Linked DNA regions of Aromatoleum aromaticum EbN1. The protein of the gene in region 2 interacts with the protein of the main gene of each other region in a pairwise test. Links are inferred from orthologs where the notes say so. Each region holds a gene or a part of one and is shown on either strand. Other genes may lie near its edges.

Evidence for each region.
Region 1: the proteins of EBN1_RS07930 (region 2) and ssb interact in binary tests that used the Escherichia coli proteins (3 or more experiments, as listed by UniProt). The link is inferred for Aromatoleum aromaticum EbN1 from one-to-one orthologs.

Annotation. Positions count from the first base shown.
Region 1 is NC_006513.1:2,276,136-2,282,920, reverse strand. Bases 971-3,963 are described here. They hold ssb (single-stranded DNA-binding protein), read right to left. Parts: upstream 2,717-3,963; coding sequence 2,225-2,716; downstream 971-2,224. Other genes in these bases: EBN1_RS10865 (MFS transporter), read right to left, coding at 2,738-3,919; EBN1_RS10875 (MalY/PatB family protein), read left to right, coding at 1,026-2,171. Outside these bases: EBN1_RS10880 (MBL fold metallo-hydrolase), read right to left, coding at 1-935; excinuclease ABC subunit UvrA, read left to right, coding at 4,059-6,785. UniProt on the Escherichia coli protein: Plays an important role in DNA replication, recombination and repair. Binds to ssDNA and to an array of partner proteins to recruit them to their sites of action during DNA metabolism. Acts as a sliding platform that migrates on DNA via reptation.
Region 2 is NC_006513.1:1,668,292-1,683,740, reverse strand. What follows is about bases 5,500-8,450. They hold EBN1_RS07930 (primosomal protein N'), read left to right. Parts: upstream 5,500-5,864; coding sequence 5,865-8,036; downstream 8,037-8,450. Other genes in these bases: can (carbonate dehydratase), read right to left, coding at 8,074-8,450. Outside these bases: EBN1_RS07955 (sensor histidine kinase), read left to right, coding at 1-48; EBN1_RS07950 (sigma-54-dependent transcriptional regulator), read left to right, coding at 52-1,296; Trk system potassium transporter TrkA, read left to right, coding at 1,376-2,779; EBN1_RS07940 (TrkH family potassium uptake protein), read left to right, coding at 2,783-4,240; hemE (uroporphyrinogen decarboxylase), read left to right, coding at 4,340-5,410; more of can, read right to left, coding at 8,451-8,733; EBN1_RS07920 (uracil-DNA glycosylase family protein), read right to left, coding at 8,753-9,487; EBN1_RS07915 (AmpG family muropeptide MFS transporter), read right to left, coding at 9,501-10,796; EBN1_RS07910 (putative bifunctional diguanylate cyclase/phosphodiesterase), read right to left, coding at 10,889-13,018; EBN1_RS07905 (hypothetical protein), read right to left, coding at 13,015-13,248; methionine biosynthesis protein MetW, read right to left, coding at 13,514-14,101; homoserine O-succinyltransferase MetX, read right to left, coding at 14,104-15,231; biofilm regulation diguanylate cyclase SiaD, read right to left, coding at 15,409-15,449.

The DNA.
Region 1 (6,785 bases), 600 kb from region 2 along the record:
AAATCGAGCCATATTCCGAGCCCTTGCGCATTGAGTTCCAGGTCCTGCCGGAACAGCTCGAGCACTTCCGCTTCGGGGTGTGTCCAGCCCTGGCGCTCGGCCTCTTCGCGCACGATCTGCTCCAGTCCCGCGAGGATCTCGACGTGACGTGCGACGCCTTCGCCCCGCGCCGCCTCCGCGACCGCGACATGCGCGCCGATCAGGCGGTGCAGGTCCGCGGCGAGGCGTTCGACGTCGGTCACGCGGCTGTAGTGGGTCAGATACATCGTCTCGGGGAAGAAACTCAGCAGGCGGTCGATCGACGCATGCAGCGCGTCGGGATCGAACTGCGTCGGCGTCGTCGTCGGGAAAATCGACGCGCGGCCGTCGACGTCGAGTTCGCGGTAGGAAAGCCCGAACGTGTCGCCGGTGAAAAACGCGCGCGCCGTCTCGTCCCACACGCAGATATGATGCCGCGAATGTCCCGGCGTCTCGAGGACGAGGAAGCGGCGCCCCGCGAGATCGATTTCCGTGCCATCGGCGGCGGCCACGATACGCTCCGGCGGCACCGGCGCGAGCCGGCCGTATAGCGCGAACGCCCGCTCCGCACCGTACACGGCGGAAGTGCCTTCCCACAGTTTCGCCGGGTCGACCATATGGCGCACGCCGCGCGGATGGACGACCAGCCTGGCGTTCGGAAACGCGCACATCAGGCTGCCCGCGCCGCCCGCGTGGTCGAGGTGAATGTGGGTGAGGATCACCCAGTCGACGTTTTCGGGAGGGATGCCGGCAGCGACGAGGGCACCGAGCACGCGCGGCACGGACGCGTTCGTGCCGGCGTCGATCACTGCGGCGTGCCCCTGATGGATGACCAGGTGGATCGCCGCGACGCCGGGCCGGCCGTAGCCGGCATCGACCGCAAGAATGCCGTCGGGGTGGGCGGTGACGTGCTGCACGTTGTCTTCCTCCTGCACATTCGGGTAGTTTTCCGCAATTGTATCCGCTGCACGGGACAAAGGCCCGGCATCGCACCAGGACCGACGACGATGAATCCGATTTTCGATTTCGACACCCCGATAGACCGGCGCCGCGTTCCTGGCGAAAAATGGGGACGCTATGCAGGGCGCGACATCCTTCCGCTGTGGGTCGCCGACATGGATTTCGCCGCGCCGCCGCCGGTCGTCGAAGCGCTGCAGCGCCGCCTCGACCACCGCGTCTTCGGCTACACCGACGCCTGGCCCGGCCTGGTCGAAGCGGTGATCGAAGGCCTCGCGCGCGACCACGGGTGGCGGATCGAACCGGACTGGCTGGTGTGGCTGCCCGGCGTCGTGACCGGCTTCAATCTCGCCTGCCGCATCACTGGCGAAGCCGGCGACGAAGTGCTGACCGCAACGCCGGTCTACCCGCCGTTCCTCGCTGCGCCGGGCAACAGCGATCGTCGCCTCGTGACGCGTCCGCTCGCCTTCGCCGACGGTCGCTGGCGCTGGGATCGCGACGCGTTCGAAGCCGCGCTGAGCCCGCGCAGCCGCCTGCTGATGCTGTGCAACCCGCACAACCCGGTCGGCCGCGTGTTCGACCGGGACGAATTGCGCTGGCTCGCCGACCTCGCCGAGCGGCACGACCTGACGATCTGTTCCGACGAAATCCACTGCGGCCTGGTGCTCGACGACGACGCCCCGCACGTCCCGATCGCCGCGCTCGATGCGTCGGTCGCGCAACGCACCATCACGCTGATGGCGCCGTCGAAGACGTGGAACATCCCCGCGCTGTACTGTGCTTTCGCCGTCATTTCGGACAGCAGCCTGAGGCGGCGCTTTCGTCACGCTATGCATGGCATCGTGCCGCATCCGAACGTGCTCGGGATGGTCGCCGCCGAAGCGGCCTACCGCGACGGCGGGCCGTGGCGCACGGCGCTGCTCGACTACCTGCGCGGCAACCGCGACATCGTGATGGCCGCGATCGACACGATGCCGGGAATCGAGGCGGCACGACCGCAGGCGACTTACCTCGCGTGGATCGACTGCCGCGGTGCCCGGCTCGAAGACCCGGCGAAGTTCTTCGAAGCCGCCGGCGTCGGCCTGTCCGACGGCGCGCCGTTCGGAATGCCCGGGTTCGTGCGCCTGAATTTCGGCTGCACCCGAACGCTGCTTACCGAAGCGCTTGAGCGGATGCGCCAGGCGCTGGGCAGCTGAGCGAAAGGAAAAACCGCCCTTGCGGACGGTCGACACCGCGTCAAAGCCGGATGTCAGAACGGAATGTCGTCGTCGAAATCGCCGAAACCGGCGCCGCTGCTCTTCGTCGGAGCCTTCGCCGGGGCGGCCGGTTGCGGGCTCGGGCGCGACGCGGCGGGCGCGTCGTAGCCGCCCGCGTCGTACTGGCGACCCGATGCATCACCCGCGCCCTGACGCGAACCGAGCATCTTCATCTCGTCGCCGCGGATCTCGGTCGTGTAGCGGTCCTGCCCTTCCTTGTCCTGCCACTTGCGCGTCTGCAGCCGGCCTTCGACGTAGATCTGGCTGCCCTTGCGCAGGTACTGCGCCACGATTTCGGCGAGCCGGCCGAAGAACACGACGCGATGCCATTCGGTCTGCTCCTTCTTTTCGCCGGTCGCCTTGTCCTTCCAGGTTTCGCTCGTCGCCACCGTGATGTTGCAGATCGCATCGCCGCTGGGGGCATAGCGTGTTTCGGGATCCTTGCCGAGATTGCCGATCAGGATCACTTTGTTCAGGGATGCCATGCGATTCTCCTCATGTAGGGGTTAACGTGCCACCGGAGCCACGGCACGACGGGGAGGCGAGTTCATTGTCGCCGCTACCATCAGCCAGACCAGCGCGAGCAACCCGCAGGCCAGGTTGACGGCCGACGGTCCGTAGTTCTGCGCGATCCAGCCGCCGAGCATCCCGCCGAGAAAGAGACCGACGGATTGCAGCGTATTGTAGACGCCGAGCGCAGTGCCTCGCGCGTGGGCCGGCGCGATCTTCGATATCCACGACGGCAGGACCGCCTCGAGCACGTTGAAGGCGACGAAAAACAGCGTCAGCCACAAGCCGAGCGCCAGCAGGCTGTCGCCGAACGCATACAGGCCGAGCTGCACGACGACGAGCAGCGCGATCGCCGCATTGAAGATCACCTTCATCATGCCGCGGCGCTCGGCGACGATCACCGCCGGCACCATCAACGCGAACGACAGCAGCACCGCGGGAAGATACACTTTCCAGTGCTCGGGCAGCGGCAATGCGCCGCCGGCGACGATCGCGGCGGGCACCAGCACCCACATCGCGGTCTGGATCAGGTGCAGCGCGAACACGCCGACGTTCAGTCGCATCAGCTGCCCGTTATGCAGGACATCGACGAGCCTGCCGCCGGCGGCGCGCGGAATGACCGGCACCGTCGGCACGACGTAGACGACGACGCCGATCGCAAGGAAGGCCAGCACCGCGGTCAGCCAGAAAATCCCGCTCATGCCGACCATCGTGTAGAGCAGCGGCGCCGCGACCATCGAAATCGCGAACACCAGGCCGATGCTCGACCCGATCATCGCCATCACCTTGGTGCGGTGCTGGTCGCGCGTGAGGTCCGCGGCGAGCGCGGTCACGGCGGCGGAAATCGCGCCCGCGCCCTGCAGGACCCGGCCGACGATCACGATGTAGATGCTGTCGGCCAAGGCGGCCACGGCGCTGCCGATGACGAACAGCAGCAGGCCGAACACGATCACCGGCTTGCGGCCGAAACGGTCGGATGCGGCGCCGTAGGCGATCTGCAGGAACGCCTGCGTCAGCCCGTATGCGCCGATCGCCAGCCCGACGAGCGTCAGGTCGTCCCCGCCGGGAATCTCGTGGGCATGAACCGCGAACACCGGCAGGATCAGGAACAGGCCGAGCATGCGCAGCGCGAAAATCGCCGCGAGGCTCATGCCGGCCCGCTTCTCCGCGGGGGTCATGGAATCGTGCTCGAATCGGGACATTAGGGGGACGTGGCGGATCAAAGCGGCGATTCTAGCATTCGCCGTCATCCAGTTTGGATCGACCGGTGTTCTCTCGTATAGTGGCGCGTTCCCCCTCCGGCAATTCCCCCGCCCCATGGACGAAATCCGCATCCGCGGCGCCCGCACCCATAACCTGAAGAACATCAGCCTCGACCTGCCGCGCAACCGGCTGACCGTGATCACCGGCCTGTCGGGATCGGGCAAGTCCTCGCTCGCGTTCGACACGCTGTACGCCGAAGGCCAGCGCCGCTACGTCGAGTCGCTTTCGGCCTACGCGAGGCAGTTCCTGCAGCTGATGGAGAAGCCCGATGTCGACCTGATCGAGGGGCTTTCGCCGGCGATCGCGATCGAGCAGAAAGCGACCAGCCACAATCCGCGCTCGACTGTCGGCACTGTCACCGAGATCCACGACTACCTGCGCCTGCTGTACGCGCGCGCCGGCACGCCCCACTGCCCGGACCACCCGGACCAGGCGCTCGAAGCGCAGACGGTCTCGCAGATGGTCGATCACGTGCTGGCGCTGCCGCAGGACACGCGGCTGATGATCCTCGCGCCGGTCGTCGCGTACCGCAAGGGCGAGCAGCACGACCTGTTCGCCGAACTACGCGCGCAGGGCTTCGTGCGCGTGCGCGTCGATGGCGCGGTCAGCGAACTCGACGCCCTGCCCGCGCTCGAGAAAGGCCGGCGGCACACGGTCGAGGTGGTCATCGACCGGCTCAAGGTGCGCGGCGACCAGCGCGGGCGCATCGCCGAATCCTTCGAGACGGCGCTGACCCATGCCGACGGTCGCGCGATCGCAGTCGAGATCGACAGCGGCGTCGAGCACCTGTTTTCCGCACGCTTCGCGTGCCCGGTCTGCAGCTACGCGCTCGCCGAACTCGAACCCCGCCTGTTTTCGTTCAACAATCCCACCGGCGCGTGCCCGAAGTGCGACGGTCTGGGCCAGGTCGATTTCTTCGATCCTGCCCGCGTCGTCGTGCATCCCGATCTGTCGCTGTCGGCCGGCGCGATCCGCGGCTGGGACCGGCGCAACCAGTTCTACTTCCAGATGCTCGCGAGCCTTGCGGCGCATTACGGTTTCGACGTCGATACACCGTTCAGCGAGCTGCCCGAAGAAGTGCGCGAAGTCGTGCTGCACGGTTCCGGGCGGCGCAAAATCCCCTTCCGCTATCTCTCCGACAACAGGCGTACGGTCACCAAGGAACATCCGTTCGAAGGGATCATCCCGAACCTCGAGCGGCGCTATCGCGAAACCGATTCGACAGCAGTGCGCGAGGAACTCGCCAAGTACCGCGCAACGCACCCGTGCCCCGGCTGCGTGGGCACGCGATTGCGCACCGAAGCCCGCAACGTGCTGATCGGCGGTCAGCCGATCCATGCCGTGGGCCGGATGCCGCTCGGCGACTGCAAACGCTTTTTCGACGAGCTTTCGCTGAGCGGCCACCGCGGGCTCGTCGCCGGCAAGATCGTCAAGGAAATCTCGGACCGCCTGAGCTTCCTGATCAACGTCGGGCTCGACTACCTGTCGCTCGATCGCTCGGCCGATACGCTGTCGGGGGGCGAAGCCCAGCGCATCCGCCTCGCGAGCCAGATCGGTTCGGGCCTGACGGGCGTCATGTACGTGCTCGACGAGCCGTCGATCGGCCTGCACCAGCGTGACAATGACCGGCTGCTCGGCACGCTGCGCCAGCTTCGCGACCTCGGCAACACGGTGATCGTCGTCGAGCATGACGAGGACGCGATCCGCTCGGCCGACTACGTCGTCGACATGGGCCCGGGCGCCGGCGTGCATGGCGGCGAGATCGTCGCCCGCGGTACGCCGGCGGAAATCCTCGCCAGCGAGACGTCGCTGACCGGCGCGTACCTCGCGGGACGCCTTGCCATCCCGAGCCCGCGGCGGCGCACTGCACCCGATCCGGAACGCATGCTCAGACTTCGCGGCTGCAGCGGGAACAACCTCAAGGATGTCGTCCTGGAGCTGCCGGTCGGCCTGCTCACGTGCGTGACGGGCGTTTCAGGCTCGGGCAAATCGACGCTGATCAACGACACGCTGTATGCGATCGCGGCGAAGCATCTTTACGGATCGAACGCCGAGCCCGCCCCCTATACGTCAGTTGACGGGCTGGAGTTCTTCGACAAGGTCATCAGTGTCGACCAGTCGCCGATCGGCCGGACGCCGCGCTCGAATCCGGCGACGTACACCGGCCTGCTGACCCCCGTGCGCGAACTTTTTGCCGGCGTGCCCGAAGCGCGTGCGCGCGGCTACGGGCCGGGGCGCTTCTCGTTCAACGTCAAGGGCGGGCGCTGCGAAGCCTGCCAGGGCGACGGGCTGATCAAGGTCGAGATGCACTTCCTGCCCGACATGTACGTGCCGTGCGACGTCTGCCACGGCAAGCGCTACAACCGTGAGACGCTGGAAATCCGCTACAAGGGCAAGACGGTCTTCGAAGTGCTCGACATGACGGTCGAAAACGCGCTGGAGTTCTTCCGCGCCGTTCCAGCGGTCGCGCGCAAACTCGAAACGCTCGTGGACGTTGGCCTCGGCTACATTCGCCTCGGGCAGAGCGCGACGACGCTTTCGGGCGGCGAAGCGCAGCGCGTCAAGCTCGCGCTCGAGCTGTCGAAACGCGACACCGGCCGTACCCTCTACATCCTCGACGAGCCGACGACCGGCCTGCACTTTCGCGACATCGAGCTGCTGCTCGGCGTACTGCACCGCCTGCGCGATCACGGCAACACCATCGTCGTCATCGAGCACAACCTCGATGTCATCAAGACTGCCGACTGGCTGATCGACTTGGGTCCGGAAGGGGGCGGGCGC
Region 2 (15,449 bases):
GAAGTCCGCATCCGCTTGCGGCTCGCACCCCAGACCAGCGACAAGTGACCCATGGCGAACATACTCATAGTTGACGACGAAGTCGGCATCCGCGAGCTGCTCTTCGAAATACTCAGCGACGAAGGGCACGACATCGTGCTCGCGGAGAACGCTGCCGCGGCTCGCACCGCGCGCAACGCCGCGCGCCCGGACCTGGTGCTGCTCGACATCTGGATGCCCGACACCGACGGCATCACGCTGCTGAAGGAGTGGTCCGCCAACGGGCAGCTGACGATGCCGGTGGTGATGATGTCCGGCCACGGCACGATCGACACCGCGGTCGAGGCGACGCGCATCGGGGCGATCGACTACCTGGAAAAGCCGATCGGCCTGCAAAAACTGCTCGCCGCGGTGAAGCGCGGGCTGCAGCGCCCGGCCGCACCGGGTGCGCCGTCGCCGCTGACGCTCGCCGCCTTTACCCGTTCGGTGCCGCTGCGCGAGCTGCAGCGGCTGATCCAGCAGGTCGCGGTGACTTCCCGCGTGCTGCTGTTGCGCATCGGCGCCGGCAGCCTCGCGGAGCTCGCGGGGCGCAGTTTCCAGGCAAAAGGGGCGCCTTGGCTGGATCTGTCCACGGTGTCGCCGCCGCTCGACGTCAACCAGCTGCAGGCCTGCCAGGGGGGCGTCCTGTTCGTGCCCGAACTGTCGCGGCTGGCGCGCACCCAGCAGAAGAACCTGGCGTTCGCGCTCGAGCGCCTCGAGCGCTACGACCTGCGCCTTGTCGTCGCGACCGACCACACGCTTGAGGCGCTGGTCCGCGAGGGGTGGGAGGAGTCGCTCGTCGCGCGGCTGTTCGAAGTCAGCCTCGCGCCGCCGTCGATCGCCGACGTGCGCGACGACCTGCCCGAACTCGCGGCACAGCTGCTGCTGCATCTGGTCGAGGCGGGCGAAGTGCCGCGGCGGCAGTTTTCGACCGGCGCGCTAAATACGTTGCGCGCACAGCCGTGGAGCGGTGGATACAACGAACTGCGCGCCGCGGTGAAGTCGCTCGCGCTCGGCACGCTCGACGAGGAGATCGGCATCGCCGACGTTCGGCGGCTGCTGATCCCCTCCACCGAAGGTCACGTCGGCGTGTCCCTGGACCAGCCTCTGCGCGAGGCGCGCGAGGCGTTCGAACGACTGTACTTCGAGCATCATCTGCGCCTCGAAGGCAGCAACATGACTCGGCTGGCCGAGAAAAGCGGGCTCGAACGCACCCATCTGTACCGCAAGCTCAAACAGCTCGGCCTGCAGGCCGGACGCCGGAGCGAGGAAAATTGAACCCGGCCAGCGGCACGAACTGCGGCTTCCCGGCCGCTGACGGGCGCGCCTCCGCAATGCGCTCCAGGAGATCCCGGCGGTGAAGATCATCATCCTCGGCGCCGGGCAGGTGGGCGCCTCGGTCGCGGAAAACCTCGTCTCCGAAGCGAACGACATCACCCTCGTCGACACCAACCCCGAGCACCTCGAAATCCTGCGCGACCGCCTGGAGCTGCGAACCGTGCTCGGCAACGGAGCGTCGCCTCAGGTGCTGCGCGACGCCGGTGCCGATGACGCGGACCTGTTGATCGCGGTGACGCAGTCGGACCAGACGAACCTCTGTGCGTGCCGCGTCGCGAAGACGGTGTTCAACCTGCCGACGCGTATCGCGCGACTGCGCTCGACCGATTTCGTCGAGCATCCGGAGCTGCTCAACAGCGACAACTTCGCGGTCGATTTCTCGATCTGCCCGGAGCAGATCGTCACCGACTACATCAAGCGCCTAATCGCATTTCCGGAAGCGCTTCAGGTGCTGGAATTCGCCGACGGCGTGCTCAGCCTGATCTGCGTCACGGCGTTCGAAGGCGGGCCGCTGGTGGGCCATCCGCTGAAGGCGTTGCGCTACCACATGCCGAATATCGAAGTGCGGATCGCGGCGATCTACCGCCATGGCGAACCGCTGATCCCCGAAGGGGATACGACGATCCTGCCCGGCGATGAAGTGTTCTGCCTCGCCGCGACGGTGCATATCCGCCAGGTAATGCGCGAGATGCGCCGCTCGGACCGGGTCACACGACGCGTCATGATCGCCGGCGGCGGCAACATCGGCCTGCGGCTCGCGCGTTCGATCGAGGGGGACTACAACGTCAAGGTGCTCGAAGTCGACAAGCACCGCGCCGAGGCGATCGCAACGCAGCTGAGGCGGGCGCTGGTGCTGCGCGGCGACACCACCGACGAGAAGCTGCTCGAGAACGAAGGCATCGACGAGGTCGACCTGTTCCTCGCGCTGACCAACGACGACGAAGACAACATCATGTCGACGTCGCTGGCGAAGCGGATGGGTGCGCGCCGCACCCTGGCGCTGATCAACCGCCGCAGCTACGCCGACCTGGTGCAGGGGGGGCCGATCGACATCGCGATCTCGCCGGCGCAGACCTCGATCGGCTCGCTGCTCGCGCACGTACGGCGCGGCGACGTGGTGGCCGTGCACAGCCTGCGTCGCGGCGCGGCCGAAGCGCTGGAGATCATCGCGCACGGCAAGGAGAAGGACTCGAACGTCGTCGGCCGCACGATCGAGAACATCGCGCTGCCGAAGGGCGCGACGATCGGGGCGATCGTGCGCGAGGAGCGGCGTCCCGACGGCAAGGTGATGCGGCGCGGCGTCGTCATTCCGCACCACGACACCGTGATCGAAGGCGGCGACCACGTGATCGTGTTCTGCACGCACAAGAAGCTCGTGCGCCAGGTCGAGAAGCTGTTCCAGGTCGGCTTCACGTTCCTGTAGATCATGCGCAGCTACTTCCCGGTCCTCAGCGCCCTCGGCCTGATCGTGACGATGTTCGGTGTGCTGATGGGGTTTCCGCTCGCGGTGTCGTTTTTCCTTGACGACGGCGCGACTCGCGCGTTCGATCACGCAGTGCTTCTGACCTGCGCAGTCGGGGTCGTGCTGTTGGCGCTGACGCGCCGCGTCAAGCGCGACCTGAAGCCGAGCGACGGCTTCCTGCTCGTCGCGCTGACGTGGGTCGTGACGCCGGTCTTCGGCGCGATTCCGCTGTTCGGCTATGTGCCCGGTCTGTCCGTCATCGATGCCTACTTCGAGGCGGTGTCGGGCCTGACCGCGACCGGGGCGACGATCCTCAGCGGCCTCGACCGGATGCCGATATCGATCAACCTGTGGCGCACCTTCATGCACTGGATCGGCGGCATGGGCGTCATCGTGCTGGTGGTTGCGATCCTGCCGCTGCTGGGGATCGGCGGCCGGCAGCTGTTCCGCGCCGAAGTGCCGACGCCGATGAAGGAGTCGAGCCTCACGCCGCGCATCACGGAGACGGCAAAAGGCCTGTGGACAGCCTACATCCTGCTCACTGCCGCCTGCGGGCTTAGCCTGTGGCTCGCCGGCCTCGACGGCTGGGAAGCGCTGATCCACGCGTTCTCGGTGACGGGCCTGGGGGGCTTCTCGAGCAAGGACGCCTCGCTCGGCCATTTCAACAGCGTGCCCGTCGAGATGGTCGCGATCACGTTCGCGCTGCTTGCGGGACTGAACTATGCGACGCACTACCTCGCGCTGGTGCGCCGCAGCGCGCGCCCGTACCTGTCCGATCCCGAATTGCCGTTCTATTTCGGCGTGCTGCTCGCGAGCGTCGCGGTGCTGACCGCCTATCTGATGAGCGTCGAGGCCCACGCCGGCTTCCTCAATACGCTGCGCTATGTCGCGTTTCATGTCGTGTCGATGTCCACGTCGCTCGGGCTCACGATCTACGACTACACGCTGTGGCCGATGTTCGCGCAGATGTGGATCCTGTTCCTCGGCAGCTTCATCGCCTGTTCCGGTTCCGCTGGCGGTGGCATGAAGATGATGCGGGCGATCATCCTGTACAAGCAGGTGTACCGCGAGATCGTCCGCTCGCTGCACCCGAATGCAGTGCATCCGGTGCGCCTGGGGAGCCAGCCGGTGTCGGAGGACATCCTGCACGCAGTGCTGGGTTTCAGCTTCATGTACATGGTGAGCATCGTCGCGTTGACGCTGGTGCTCACGGCCACCGGCCTCGACATCATCACCGCTTTTTCCGGGGTCGTCGCATGCCTCAACAACACCGGCCCCGGACTCGGTGCGATCGGCCCGGCGTCCAATTACGCCGGCCTCAACGATTTCCAGACCGCGACACTGGCGTTCACGATGATTCTCGGACGACTCGAAATCTTCACGCTGCTCGTCGTGCTGACGCCCGTGTTCTGGCGGCGCTGAGGCGGACCCGCCGCGCCATTGCAGGGCGGGGTCGGCATGACGCCGCAAAACGCGGATAATTGCGCTTTGCCTCGAACCGGCAGACTAAAGGACGTAACCGTGAGCCGTCTCCAGAACGATACTTTCCTGCGCGCGCTGCTGCGCCAGCCCACCGACTACACGCCGCTCTGGATGATGCGCCAGGCCGGGCGTTACCTGCCCGAATACTGCGAGACGCGGCGCCGCGCCGGCAGCTTCCTGGACCTGTGCAAGAGTCCGGCGCTCGCGTGCGAAGTCACGCTGCAGCCGCTGGCACGCTACGACCTCGACGCGGCGATCCTGTTCTCGGACATCCTCACGGTGCCGGATGCGATGGGACTGGGGCTGTACTTCGCCGAAGGCGAAGGCCCGCGCTTCGAGCGCCCGCTGCGCGACGAATGGGAAATCCGCAACCTGGTCGCGCCCGATCCGCACGCCGAACTGCAATACGTCATGGATGCGGTCGCCGAGATCCGCCGCGCGCTCGGTGGCAGCGTGCCGCTGATCGGTTTCTCGGGCAGCCCCTGGACGCTCGCCTGCTACATGGTCGAAGGCGGCTCGTCCGACGACTATCGCCGCATCAAGACCATGGCCTATACCCGGCCCGACCTGCTGCATCACGTGCTGCGCGTCACTGCCGACTCGGTCGTCGCCTACCTCAACGCGCAGATCGAATCGGGGGCACAGGCGGTGATGGTGTTCGATTCCTGGGGCGGCGTGCTGTCGGAAGCGGCTTATCGCGAGTTCTCGCTGCCCTACCTCGAGCGCGTCGTCGCCGGCCTGATCCGCGAGCGCGACGGCGAGCGTATACCGAGCATCGTGTTCACCAAAGGCGGCGGCCTGTGGCTCGAGAGCATCGCCGCGATCGGCTGCGATGCGGTCGGACTCGACTGGACAATGGATATCGGCCGTGCCCGCGCGCTCGTCGGGGACAAGGTTGCGCTGCAGGGAAATCTCGATCCGGCGATCCTGTTTGCACCGCCCGAAACGATTGCGACCGAGGCGAAGCGAGTGCTCGACGCGTTCGGCCCGCACCCCGGGCACGTGTTCAACCTCGGCCACGGCATCTCGCAGTTCACCCCCCCTGAGGCGGTATCGGTGCTCGTCGACACCGTGCATCAGCACAGCCGCAAATTGCGCGGCGGACGCTGAGCGCGGTATCGGAAACTGCCCCACCCCCCGGCCTGTCGCGCTGCGACGGGTGGTTTCCGTTCCCGGGAGCGGTGCCTTCACGACATCGGAGGCCCTGCGCCGAACGGCGGCTGTCAAGAAGAAAATATTTAGAAACAGCTTGACTTATGCACACTGTGCCGTTCCGGGCCGAAACTGTGCCACAAGCGCTCCCGATATTACGCTCCTAGAATAAGTCACTGAAAATCATGAAGAAAAATTTGCTCAGTGTTAAGGCAAAGTGACTGAATGGCTTGCTGCATACCGGATTCAGGGCGTTTCACCCAAGCTGTTCACAAAGTTATCCACAGAATATGTGGACAAGCCGCTTAACGGTAATCCGGTAGATACCAGCTTCGATTTTTCACGCCGCGACCTGACTGCTTCGGCAGGTTTTTGAGCGCACAAGAAAGACCCACGAAGGTCTGAATCAGACATGCGGATCGTTCGCGTTTCCCTGCCGGTTCCTCTGCCGCAGCTTTTTGACTACACGTCTGAAGATGCGACCGAAGGGGATGTCGGGCGTTGCGTCCGCGTGCCATTCGGGCGCGGCGAGAAGAGCGGCGTCATTGTCGCGATTGCAGACGATTCCGCGATCGAGGCCGCGCGGCTGAAAGCCGTACGCCACGTCCAGCGCGAAGTCGCGCCCCTGCCGCGCGACTGGCTCGAACTGGTCGCGTTCGTCGCGCGCTATTACCACGCGCCCCTCGGGGAAGTCATCGCGCTGGCGCTGCCGCCGGGCCTGCGCCGTGCGGACGCGGTCAGCGACCGCGAAGCGGATCCGCTGCTCGACGTCGGCGACGCAGGCCGCGCCGCGCTTGCGGTGCCACGGCGGCCAAGCCGGGCGCTCGCGCTGCTGCGCGATCTGGTCGCGCTCGGCGTCGTGCGGCACAGCGTGGTGCGGGCGCTGCCGTCCGGTGACGCGCTCGCCGACGCGCTGCGCCGCGGCTGGATCGTCCCCGTGCGGCGCACCAATCCCGCCGACGCCGCAGGTGAACTGCCGCAGCTGACGGCCGAGCAGGGTGCGGCGATCGACGCCGTGCTCGCCGCCGGCCCGGGCTTCGTGCCGTGGCTGCTGCAGGGGGTCACCGGCAGCGGCAAGACCGAGGTCTATCTGCGGCTTGCGGCCCGTACGCTCGAAGCCGGCCGCCAGGTGCTGATGCTGGTGCCGGAGATCGCGCTGACGCCACAGCTCGAAGCACGCGTCGCCGGCCGCTTCCCGTCCGCAACCGTGATCAGCCTGCATTCGGGACTCGCCCCCGGCGCGCGCTCGCGCGGCTTCGTGCAGGCGCTCGAAGGCCGCGCCGACATCGTGCTCGGCACGCGGCTGGCGGTGTTCGCCGCGCTGCCGCGGCTGGGGCTGATCCTCGTCGACGAGGAGCACGATGCGTCGTACAAGCAGCAGGAAGGGGTGCGCTATTCGGCCCGCGACGTCGCCGTGTGGCGCGCGCGGCAACGCGACGTGCCGATCGTGCTCGGTTCGGCGACGCCGTCGCTCGAGAGCTGGCAGCATGTGCGGGTCGGGCGTTACCGCGGCCTGCGCCTGTCCGTACGCGCGGTCGCGAGCACGCTGCCGGCGGTGCGCCGCATCGACACGCGGCGAGCGCGCCTCGACGAGGGGCTCAGCCCGGCGCTGCAGGCGGCGATCGGCGAGCGCCTTGAGCGCGGCGAACAGAGCCTCGTGTTCATCAACCGCCGCGGCTACGCGCCGGTGCTGTCGTGTCCATCCTGCAGCTGGGTGAGCCCGTGTCCGCACTGCTCGGCGAACCTCGTCGTGCATCTCGCCGACCGCCGGCTGCGCTGCCACCACTGCGGCTGCGACAGTGCGATCCCGCGCGTCTGTCCGGTGTGCGGCAACCAGGACATCCAGCCGTTCGGCCGGGGCACGCAGCGCATCGAGGCGCGGCTGGTCGAGCTTTTTCCTGACGCCCGCGTGCTGCGCGTCGACCGGGACTCGGCGCGCACGCGAAAGCAGTGGGAGGCGATGCTCGCGACGATCGCCGCCGGCGAGGCCGACATCCTCGTCGGCACGCAGATGATGGCGAAAGGGCACGATTTTCCGCGACTCACGCTGGTCGGCGTGGTCGGCGCCGACGCCTCGCTGCACGCGGCCGACTTCCGCGCGCCCGAGCGCCTGTTCCAGCAGCTGATGCAGGTCGGTGGGCGCGCCGGCCGCGCGCACCTGCCCGGCGAAGTGCTGATCCAGACCGAATACCCGGAACATCCGCTGTACCGCTGTCTGGTGCGCCACGACTTCGACGCCTTTGCCGCGCGTGCGCTCGACGAGCGCCGCCAGGCGGGGTTCCCGCCTTTCACCCATCAGGCGATGCTGCGCGCCGACGCGCCGGCGCTCGACGACGCGATGAAATTCCTCGCCCATGCTCGCCGCCTCGCGCAGGACAGCGCGCCCGAAGGACTGCAGGTGTTCGACGTCGTGCCGATGCGCATGACCCGTCTCGCGCGCCGCGAGCGCGCGCAGCTGCTCGTCGAGGCCGGGGAACGGGCGCTGCTGCAGGAATTCGTCGGCCGCTGGATCTGCGTCCTGCGCGCCCAGCGGCTGCCGCGCGACCTGCGCTGGCAGCTCGATGTCGACCCGCTGGAAGTGTGATCCGCGATGAAGCGGGCCGGCCGCAACTGCCCCGGTCTCAGCGGGGCTTCGTGCGCAGCGCAGCGTTCACCGCGTCGCGGTAACGTTCCAGCGCTTCGCTGCGGCACGTCGCGCTGACTCCCAGATCGCGCACCAGCCCGTCGCACAGGCCGTAGCACCAGCCGTGCAGCATCACCGGCTGGCCGCGTTCCCACGCTTCGCGCAGCACCGAAGTCTGGCTGATGTTGACGACCTGCTGCATCACGTTGAGCTCGCACAGCTGGTTGATGCGCTGCAGCGGATCTTCGATCGCCGCCAGCATCGTCTCGTGCAGGTCGCGCACGTCCTGCACGTGGCGCAGCCAGTTGTCGATCAGGCCGAGCCGGCTGTTGTTGAGCGCCGCACTCACGCCGCCGCAGCCATAGTGGCCGACGACGAGGATGTGCTTGACCTGCAGGACGTCGACGGCGTACTGGATCACCGACAGTGCGTTGAGATCGGTATGGACGACGACGTTCCCGACGTTGCGATGGACGAAGACCTCGCCCGGTGCGAGGCCGATGATCTGGTTTGCCGGCACACGGCTGTCGGAGCAGCCGATCCACAGGTATTGCGGCGACTGCTGGTTCGCGAGGCGGCGGAAATAGGCGGGATCCTCGCCGCGGATGCGCTCGGACCAGTTGCGGTTATTGGTGAACAGCTGATCGATTTCGTGCATCGTTTCGTCTCGGCAGTGATTAGGAGGGAGTCCAGATGTCGAGTGCTTCGAGCTGGCGGGTCGCCGCTTCGGCCCAGCCACGGTTCGCTGTCGGGTTGGCCGGGCTCGGGTGGAGGATGCGCGCGACGCGCAGCGGCCGGCCGGCGAGCACCTCCGCGGCACGGCTTTCCGCCCAGGCGCCGACCCCGATCACCCATTCCGGTTCCAGTGCATCGACGACGCGGCGCAAGTGTTCGTCGCAGGCCGCCAGCAGTGGCCCGGATTCGGCGGGTGGAAGCTTGTCCGGCGTGAGGTTGCGGCCTTCGGCGAAAAACGTCAGCGGGCAGTAGTTGGCGACGAAGTGGCTGGCGAAGAACGCTTCCGGCGTGCCGAAGCGTTCGCGGAACAGTCCCCACAGGCGGCGCCCGCTGACTTCGGAGCGCGGGCACGCGAAGCCCTCGACCGGACGCTTCGGGTTTTCCTCTGCTGGTTTGCCGATCGCGCCGGCCAGCCCGAGCCAGTCGCGCACCGCTGCGACTTCGCCGAACGGCACGCCGGTCTGGGTCATGCCGAACGGGCCCGGATTCATGCCGATGAACAGCACCCGCTTGGGCCCGGCGCCATAGCGGCGCAGATAGCTCTCGTGGATCGTCCACGCGTAGTCGAGCGGGTTGTAGACGTGGCTGACGGGGGGCGCGAAGCGCATGCCGTCGACTTCCCGGGCCAAGGTGCGGGCAGCGGCGATCAGGGTGCGGACGGAAGGGGCGGTCGTCATGACATGTGGCCTGTCAGGCGCGGCCCGGCATCACGGCGACCGCTTTCGCTTCGCCGTTCCACGGCGCAATCTTCAACAGCAGCAGCATGCCCGGAATGGCGAGGAAGAAACATGCCCAGAAGAAATCGTACCAGCCCATGCGCTCGACCAGCCAGCCGGCCGAGGCGTTGATGAACGTGCGCGGCATCGCCATCAGGCTCGTGAACAGCGCGAGCTGCGTCGCAGTGTAGGCGGGATGGGTCGTGCGCGCCATGTACGCGACGAACGCGGTCGTACCGAGGCCGACGCCGATCGCTTCGCCGCCGATGACGATCGCGAGCACCGCGAGGCGGCCCGCATCCGACGGCATCGGCCCGAGCCACGCGAGCCAGACGAAGCCGAGGATCGTGACGACCTGCACGAGGCCGAACAGCCACAGCGCGCGGTTGATGCCGAGCCGCAGCATCCACAGCCCGCCGAGGATGCCGCCGATCACCGACGGCCACAGGCCGGCGTTCTTCGCGACGATGCCGATGTCGGTCTTGCTGTAGCCCATGTCCAGATAGAACGGCGTCGCGAGCGCGGTGCACAGCGAGTCGCCGAGCTTGTAGAGGAACAGGAACGCGAGCACGAGCAGCGCCGACCGCAGGCCGTGGCGGCCGAAGAACTCGCGGAACGGCTCGACGACGGCCGCGCGCAGCGTCCGCGGCGTGCCCGCGGCTTCGCGCGGCTCGTTCGAGAAGACCGTCATCGCGACGCCCGGCAGCATGAACAGCGCGGTGATCACGAACACCGGCCCCCACGCGAGGTGGTCGGCGAGGATCAGCGACAGCGAGCCGGGCACGAGGCCGGCGACCCGGTATGCGTTCACGTGGATCGCGTTGCCGAGGCCGAGCTCGATCTCGGGGAGGATTTCGCGCCGGAAGGCGTCGAGCGCGATGTCCTGCGTCGCCGACAGCAGCGCGATCGCGGCGGTCAGCCCGACGACGAGGCCGAGGTCGGTGACCGGCGACAGCTGGCCGAGCCACGCGATCGCGGCGACCAGCCCGAGCTGCGACACCAGCATCCAGCCGCGGCGCCGGCCGAGCCACGGCAGGATGCCGAAGCGGTCGAGCAGCGGTGCCCACAGGAACTTCCAGGTGTAGGGGAACTGGATCAGCGCGAACGCGCCGATCGCTTTCAGCGACAGGCCTTCGGTCTTCAGCCAGGCCGGCACAAGGTTCAGCAGCAGGTACAGCGGCAGCCCCGACGCGAAGCCGGTGAAGATGCAGATCAGCATGCGACGGTTCAGCAGGACTTCGAGCCAGGCGGGGCGGCGCAATTCGGACACGAGGGGACACTCGGCGAAGGGTGGCGGGCATTATCCCAGATTGCGCCAGCGATCCGCGTTGCCGTAATGCGGAGGCGACGACCGAAAGCCGGTCAGGCGGTCCGCCACACGCTGCGCAGCAAATTTTCCACGACGTCCGCGGTCACCGGGCGGCTGAAATGGAAACCCTGCAGCTCGTCGCAGCCGAGTTCGCGCAGGCGCGCGACCTGGACCGCGGACTCGACCCCTTCGGCGATCACCGAAAGCCCGAGGTTGTGCGCGAGCGACACTGCAGCGGCGACGATCATCGTGTCGTTCGCATCGTGCTCGATGTCGGAAATGAAGGAGCGGTCGATTTTCAGGTGGTCGAGCGGAAACAGCTTGAGATAGGACAGCGACGAGTGCCCGGTGCCGAAATCGTCGATCGCGATGCGCACGCCGAGATTCTTCAGCGCCTGCAGCAGCGCGACCGCTTCGTCCGGGTTGTCCATGACCGCGCTTTCGGTGATTTCGAGTTCCAGCAGCCCGGGGCGCAGGCCGCTCGCCGCAAGTGTCGTCCACACCGTGTCGACGAGGCATTTTTCGCGCAGCTGGCGCACCGACAGGTTGACCGAGATGCGCAGCTCCGGCAGTCCCGCATCGAGCCACTGTCGCGCCTGCCGGCAGGCCTCGCGAAGAACCCACGTGCCGATCTCGACGATGACTCCCGTTTCCTCGGCCAGCGGGATGAAGCGCAGCGGCGCGATCAGCCCGTCCTGCGGGTGACGCCACCGCACCAGCGCTTCCAGCCCGGTGAGATGCCCGTGGCGCGAGTCGAACTGGGGCTGGTACCACAGCTCGAATTCGCCGCGTGCGACAGCGCCGCGCAGCTTGCGCTCGAGATCCAGCCGCGCGGTCGCGGCACGGTTCATCTCGTCGGTGTAGAACTGGAACTTCGCGCGCCCCGCGGCCTTGGCGTGATACATCGCGGTGTCGGCGTTGCGCATCAGCGCCGCCGGGTCGGCGCTGTCGTCGGGAAACAGGCTGATGCCGATCGACGCCGTCGTATGAAGCTCGGTGGTGTCGACGCAATACGGGGCGGAGAGCTGCGCGAGCAGCTTCGCCGCGACGTGCGTGACGTCGTGGGCGCCGCCGATGCCTTGCAGCACGACGACGAATTCGTCGCCGCCGAGGCGCGCGACGGTGTCCGTTTCGCGCACCGCGTCCCGCAGGCGCCGCGCGACCTGCTTCAGCAGTTCGTCACCGACGGGATGGCCGAGAGAGTCGTTGATGTGCTTGAAGCGGTCCAGATCGAGGAACATCACCGCCAGTCGCTGCCCGTTGCGCCGTGCCTCGGCGACCGACAGCTGCAGTCGGGCGGTCAGTGAGAAGCGGTTCGCGAGGCCGGTCAGGGTGTCGTGGTAAGCCAGATGCTGGATATCCGCCTCGGCGCGCTTGCGGGCGGTGATATCCGAGAAAATCGCGATGAAATGCGTGATCTCCCGCGTCTCGGGGTCGCGCACGCCGTTGATCATCAACGTGCGCGGGTAGCGCTGCCCGCCGCAGCGCACGCCTGTCGTTTCCCCCGACCACGAACCGTGTTCGCCGACGATCGCCCACACGGTGCGCGAATCCGGCCCGCCTGCGCCCTCGCCCTCCTCGCCGCTGTCCCCATCGTCGCTGCCGGGCCGGAAGCACGTGCCTTGTGCGGCGGTTGCCGCGATCCCGGTGATCTCGGTGTAGGCAGGGTTGACCGAAACGATGCGATGGCCGAGGTCGGTGATGACGATCGCCTCGCGGCTGTTCTCGAACACCTTGTCCGCGAGCTGGAGCCGCTCCTTGTCGCGCTTGCGGGCTGTGATGTCGGTGTAGGTCGTGACGAAACCGCCCTGCGGCAGCGGCCGACCCTGAATGAGCAGTACCGTGCCGTCGCGCCGGCGGCGCTCGAAGCTGTGGGGAGCCGGATGAAGCGCACGGGCGAGAAGACTGGCGACGACCTCGTCCGGGTCGCCGGGGCCGTACTCGCCGCGCGCCGCATTGTAGCGGAACAGCGTCTCGAGCGACGGCAGGCTGCCGGCGAACAGGTGCGGGGGGAAATCGAGCAGGCGCTTGAATTCCTCGTTGCACGCGACAAGCTGCAGCTCGCGGTCGACGAGCGACACGGCGCACGGAATGCTGTCGAGGATCGTCTCCAGCATCGCCGCCCGCTGCACCACTTCGTTTTCGCCGGAGTTGTCCGCGGCGATGCCGGCATCGGCCGTCATGAAGATGCCCGGCTTGGCTGGGCCGGAAAGTCGCCCGGCAGCGGGTGCCTCGCGGCGGCGACGGGAGCGGCGAGATATTGCTGTCCTGCGGCGAGCAGCGCCGCCAGCGTCAGCACTCCGGTGCCAGAACCGGCAGTGGCGGGCGCGGGAGTTTCCGGGGTGTCGCTCTCGATGGCAGCCGTACCTGAGGCGAGCGCGAGACCGGCTGGTGCAACGAGGACGATGGACAATGCGGATGAAAGGAGAACCGTCTTGTGCGAAAACATGCCGGGAGGTTATGAGCGGTTGGGAGTATTGCGATCCGGAGCCCATCCGCGCAGGACCAGCCCAGTTTGGGGAGATTCTGACAGCCAGTCTCCAGGCTTACAATCCTGCGCTGCAACGATACGCTGGCGTATGGGATTGCCTGCCGACACCAGGGGGTTCGGGAAAGCGGGGTTCGCGGCACTCCCTGGTCCCCGCGGCCGCGTTGTACGGCCGCGCCCGGCGGTCAGTTCAGTCGGGGCGGCCGAGGCGATACACGGCGACGCTGGCAAGGAAGTTGGGCTCTTCCTCGATCAGCGTGCTCTCGTCGAAAGCCAGTCGCTCGCGCACGACGATGCCGTTCATCGCGCACAGCGCGTCGAAGTCGGCGATCGTGAAGAAGCGCACGTTCGGCGTGTTGAACCACTGGTGCGGCAGGCTTTCCGATACCGGCATGTGACCGTTGAGGATGCTCTGGCGGTGGCGCCAGTAGCCGAAGTTCGGAAAGCTGACGACCGCTTCGCGCCCGACGCGCAGCATCTCGGCGAGGATTCCCTGGGTGTTGTGCATCGCCTGCAGCGACAGGCTCATGATGACGTGGTCGAAGAAGCCGTCCTCGAGGCCGGCGAGGCCTTTTTCCATGTCCATCTGGATCACATTGACGCCGTTGCGGATGCAGGTCCGCAGCTTGTCCGCGTCGTTCTCGACACCGTACCCCTGCACCTGGCGGACGTCGGCGAGGTGCCTGAGCAGGCTGCCGTCGCCGCAGCCGAGATCGAGCACCCGCTCGCCCGGCGAAATCCACTTCGTGATCACTTCGTAGTCGTAGCGGTAGGCCATCGTCAGACCTCGATGCGGTCGAAATAGGCTGCAAGCAGCTCGTGGTAATGCGCGTCGTCGAGCAGGAACGAGTCGTGCCCGGCGTCGCTCTCGATCTCCGCGTAGCTGACGTTGCGGCGGTTGTGCAGCAGGCTGTAGACGATCTCGCGGCTTCTCGCCGGCGAGAAGCGCCAGTCGGTCGAAAACGACACGACGAGGAAGTCGGCGCTCGCGCGCGCCAGCGCCGCCCGCAGGATGCCGCCATGCTCGAACGCGGGATCGAAGTAGTCGAGCGCCTTGGTCGTCAACAGATAGGTATTGGCGTCGAAAAAGCCGGCGAACTTGTCGCCCTGGTAGCGCAGGTAGGACTCGATCTCGAACTCGACGTCATAGCTGTACACGGCCTTGCCGTGGCGCAGCGTGCGGCCGAATTTGTCGGCCATCGCGTCGTCGGACAGGTAAGTGATGTGGCCCAGCATGCGCGCCAGCTTCAGCCCGCGTGCCGGCACGACACCATGCTCGTAGTAGTGCCCGCCGTGGAAGTCCGGATCGCTCAGGATCGCCTGGCGCGCGACTTCGTTGAATGCGATGTTCTGCGCAGTGAGCCGTGGCGCCGACGCGACGAGCACCGCGTGCCCGATGCGCTCCGGGTACTGCAGTGTCCACGACAGCGCCTGCATGCCGCCGAGGCTGCCGCCGACGACTGCCGCGAACCGTTCGATGCCGAGCCGGTCGGCAAGCCGCGCCTGGGCCGCGACCCAGTCCTCGACGGTGACGAACGGGAAATCCGCCCCCCACGGTTTGCCGCTCGCCGGATTGATCGAGGCGGGGCCCGTAGTGCCGTGGCACCCGCCGAGGTTATTGACGCCGATGACGAAAAATTTGCGTGTATCGAGTGGCTTGCCGGGCCCGACGAGGTTGTCCCACCAGCCGATGTTGCCGGGGTCGTCCGCATAGTGGCCGGCGACATGGTGGGAGCCGGACAGCGCGTGGCATACCAGCACGGCGTTGCTGCGCGCGGCGTTGAGCTCGCCGTAGGTCTCGTACAAGAGTTCGTATTCGGGCAGCGCGTCGCCGCTGCGCAGCGGCAGCGGCTCGGCGAAATGCGCCCGCTGCGGGACGACGGCACCGACGGATTGGGGTTGGATCATATTGTTCGCTGTAGACAAAAAACCCAGCCGGCTGGGAAACGCGGACTGGGTCGCCCTCGCTTTAGCCGGATTTATTGAGCGCCCGCAAGCTGTGGTTCAAATCGGCGCGTGGAGGCGAAAAATTAGCGTGACCGTGCGCAATTGTCAAATTCTCCGGACGACCGGCTCACGACCGGCTCACGCGGCGAATGCGATGCGGTCCCGCCCCTCGTGCTTGG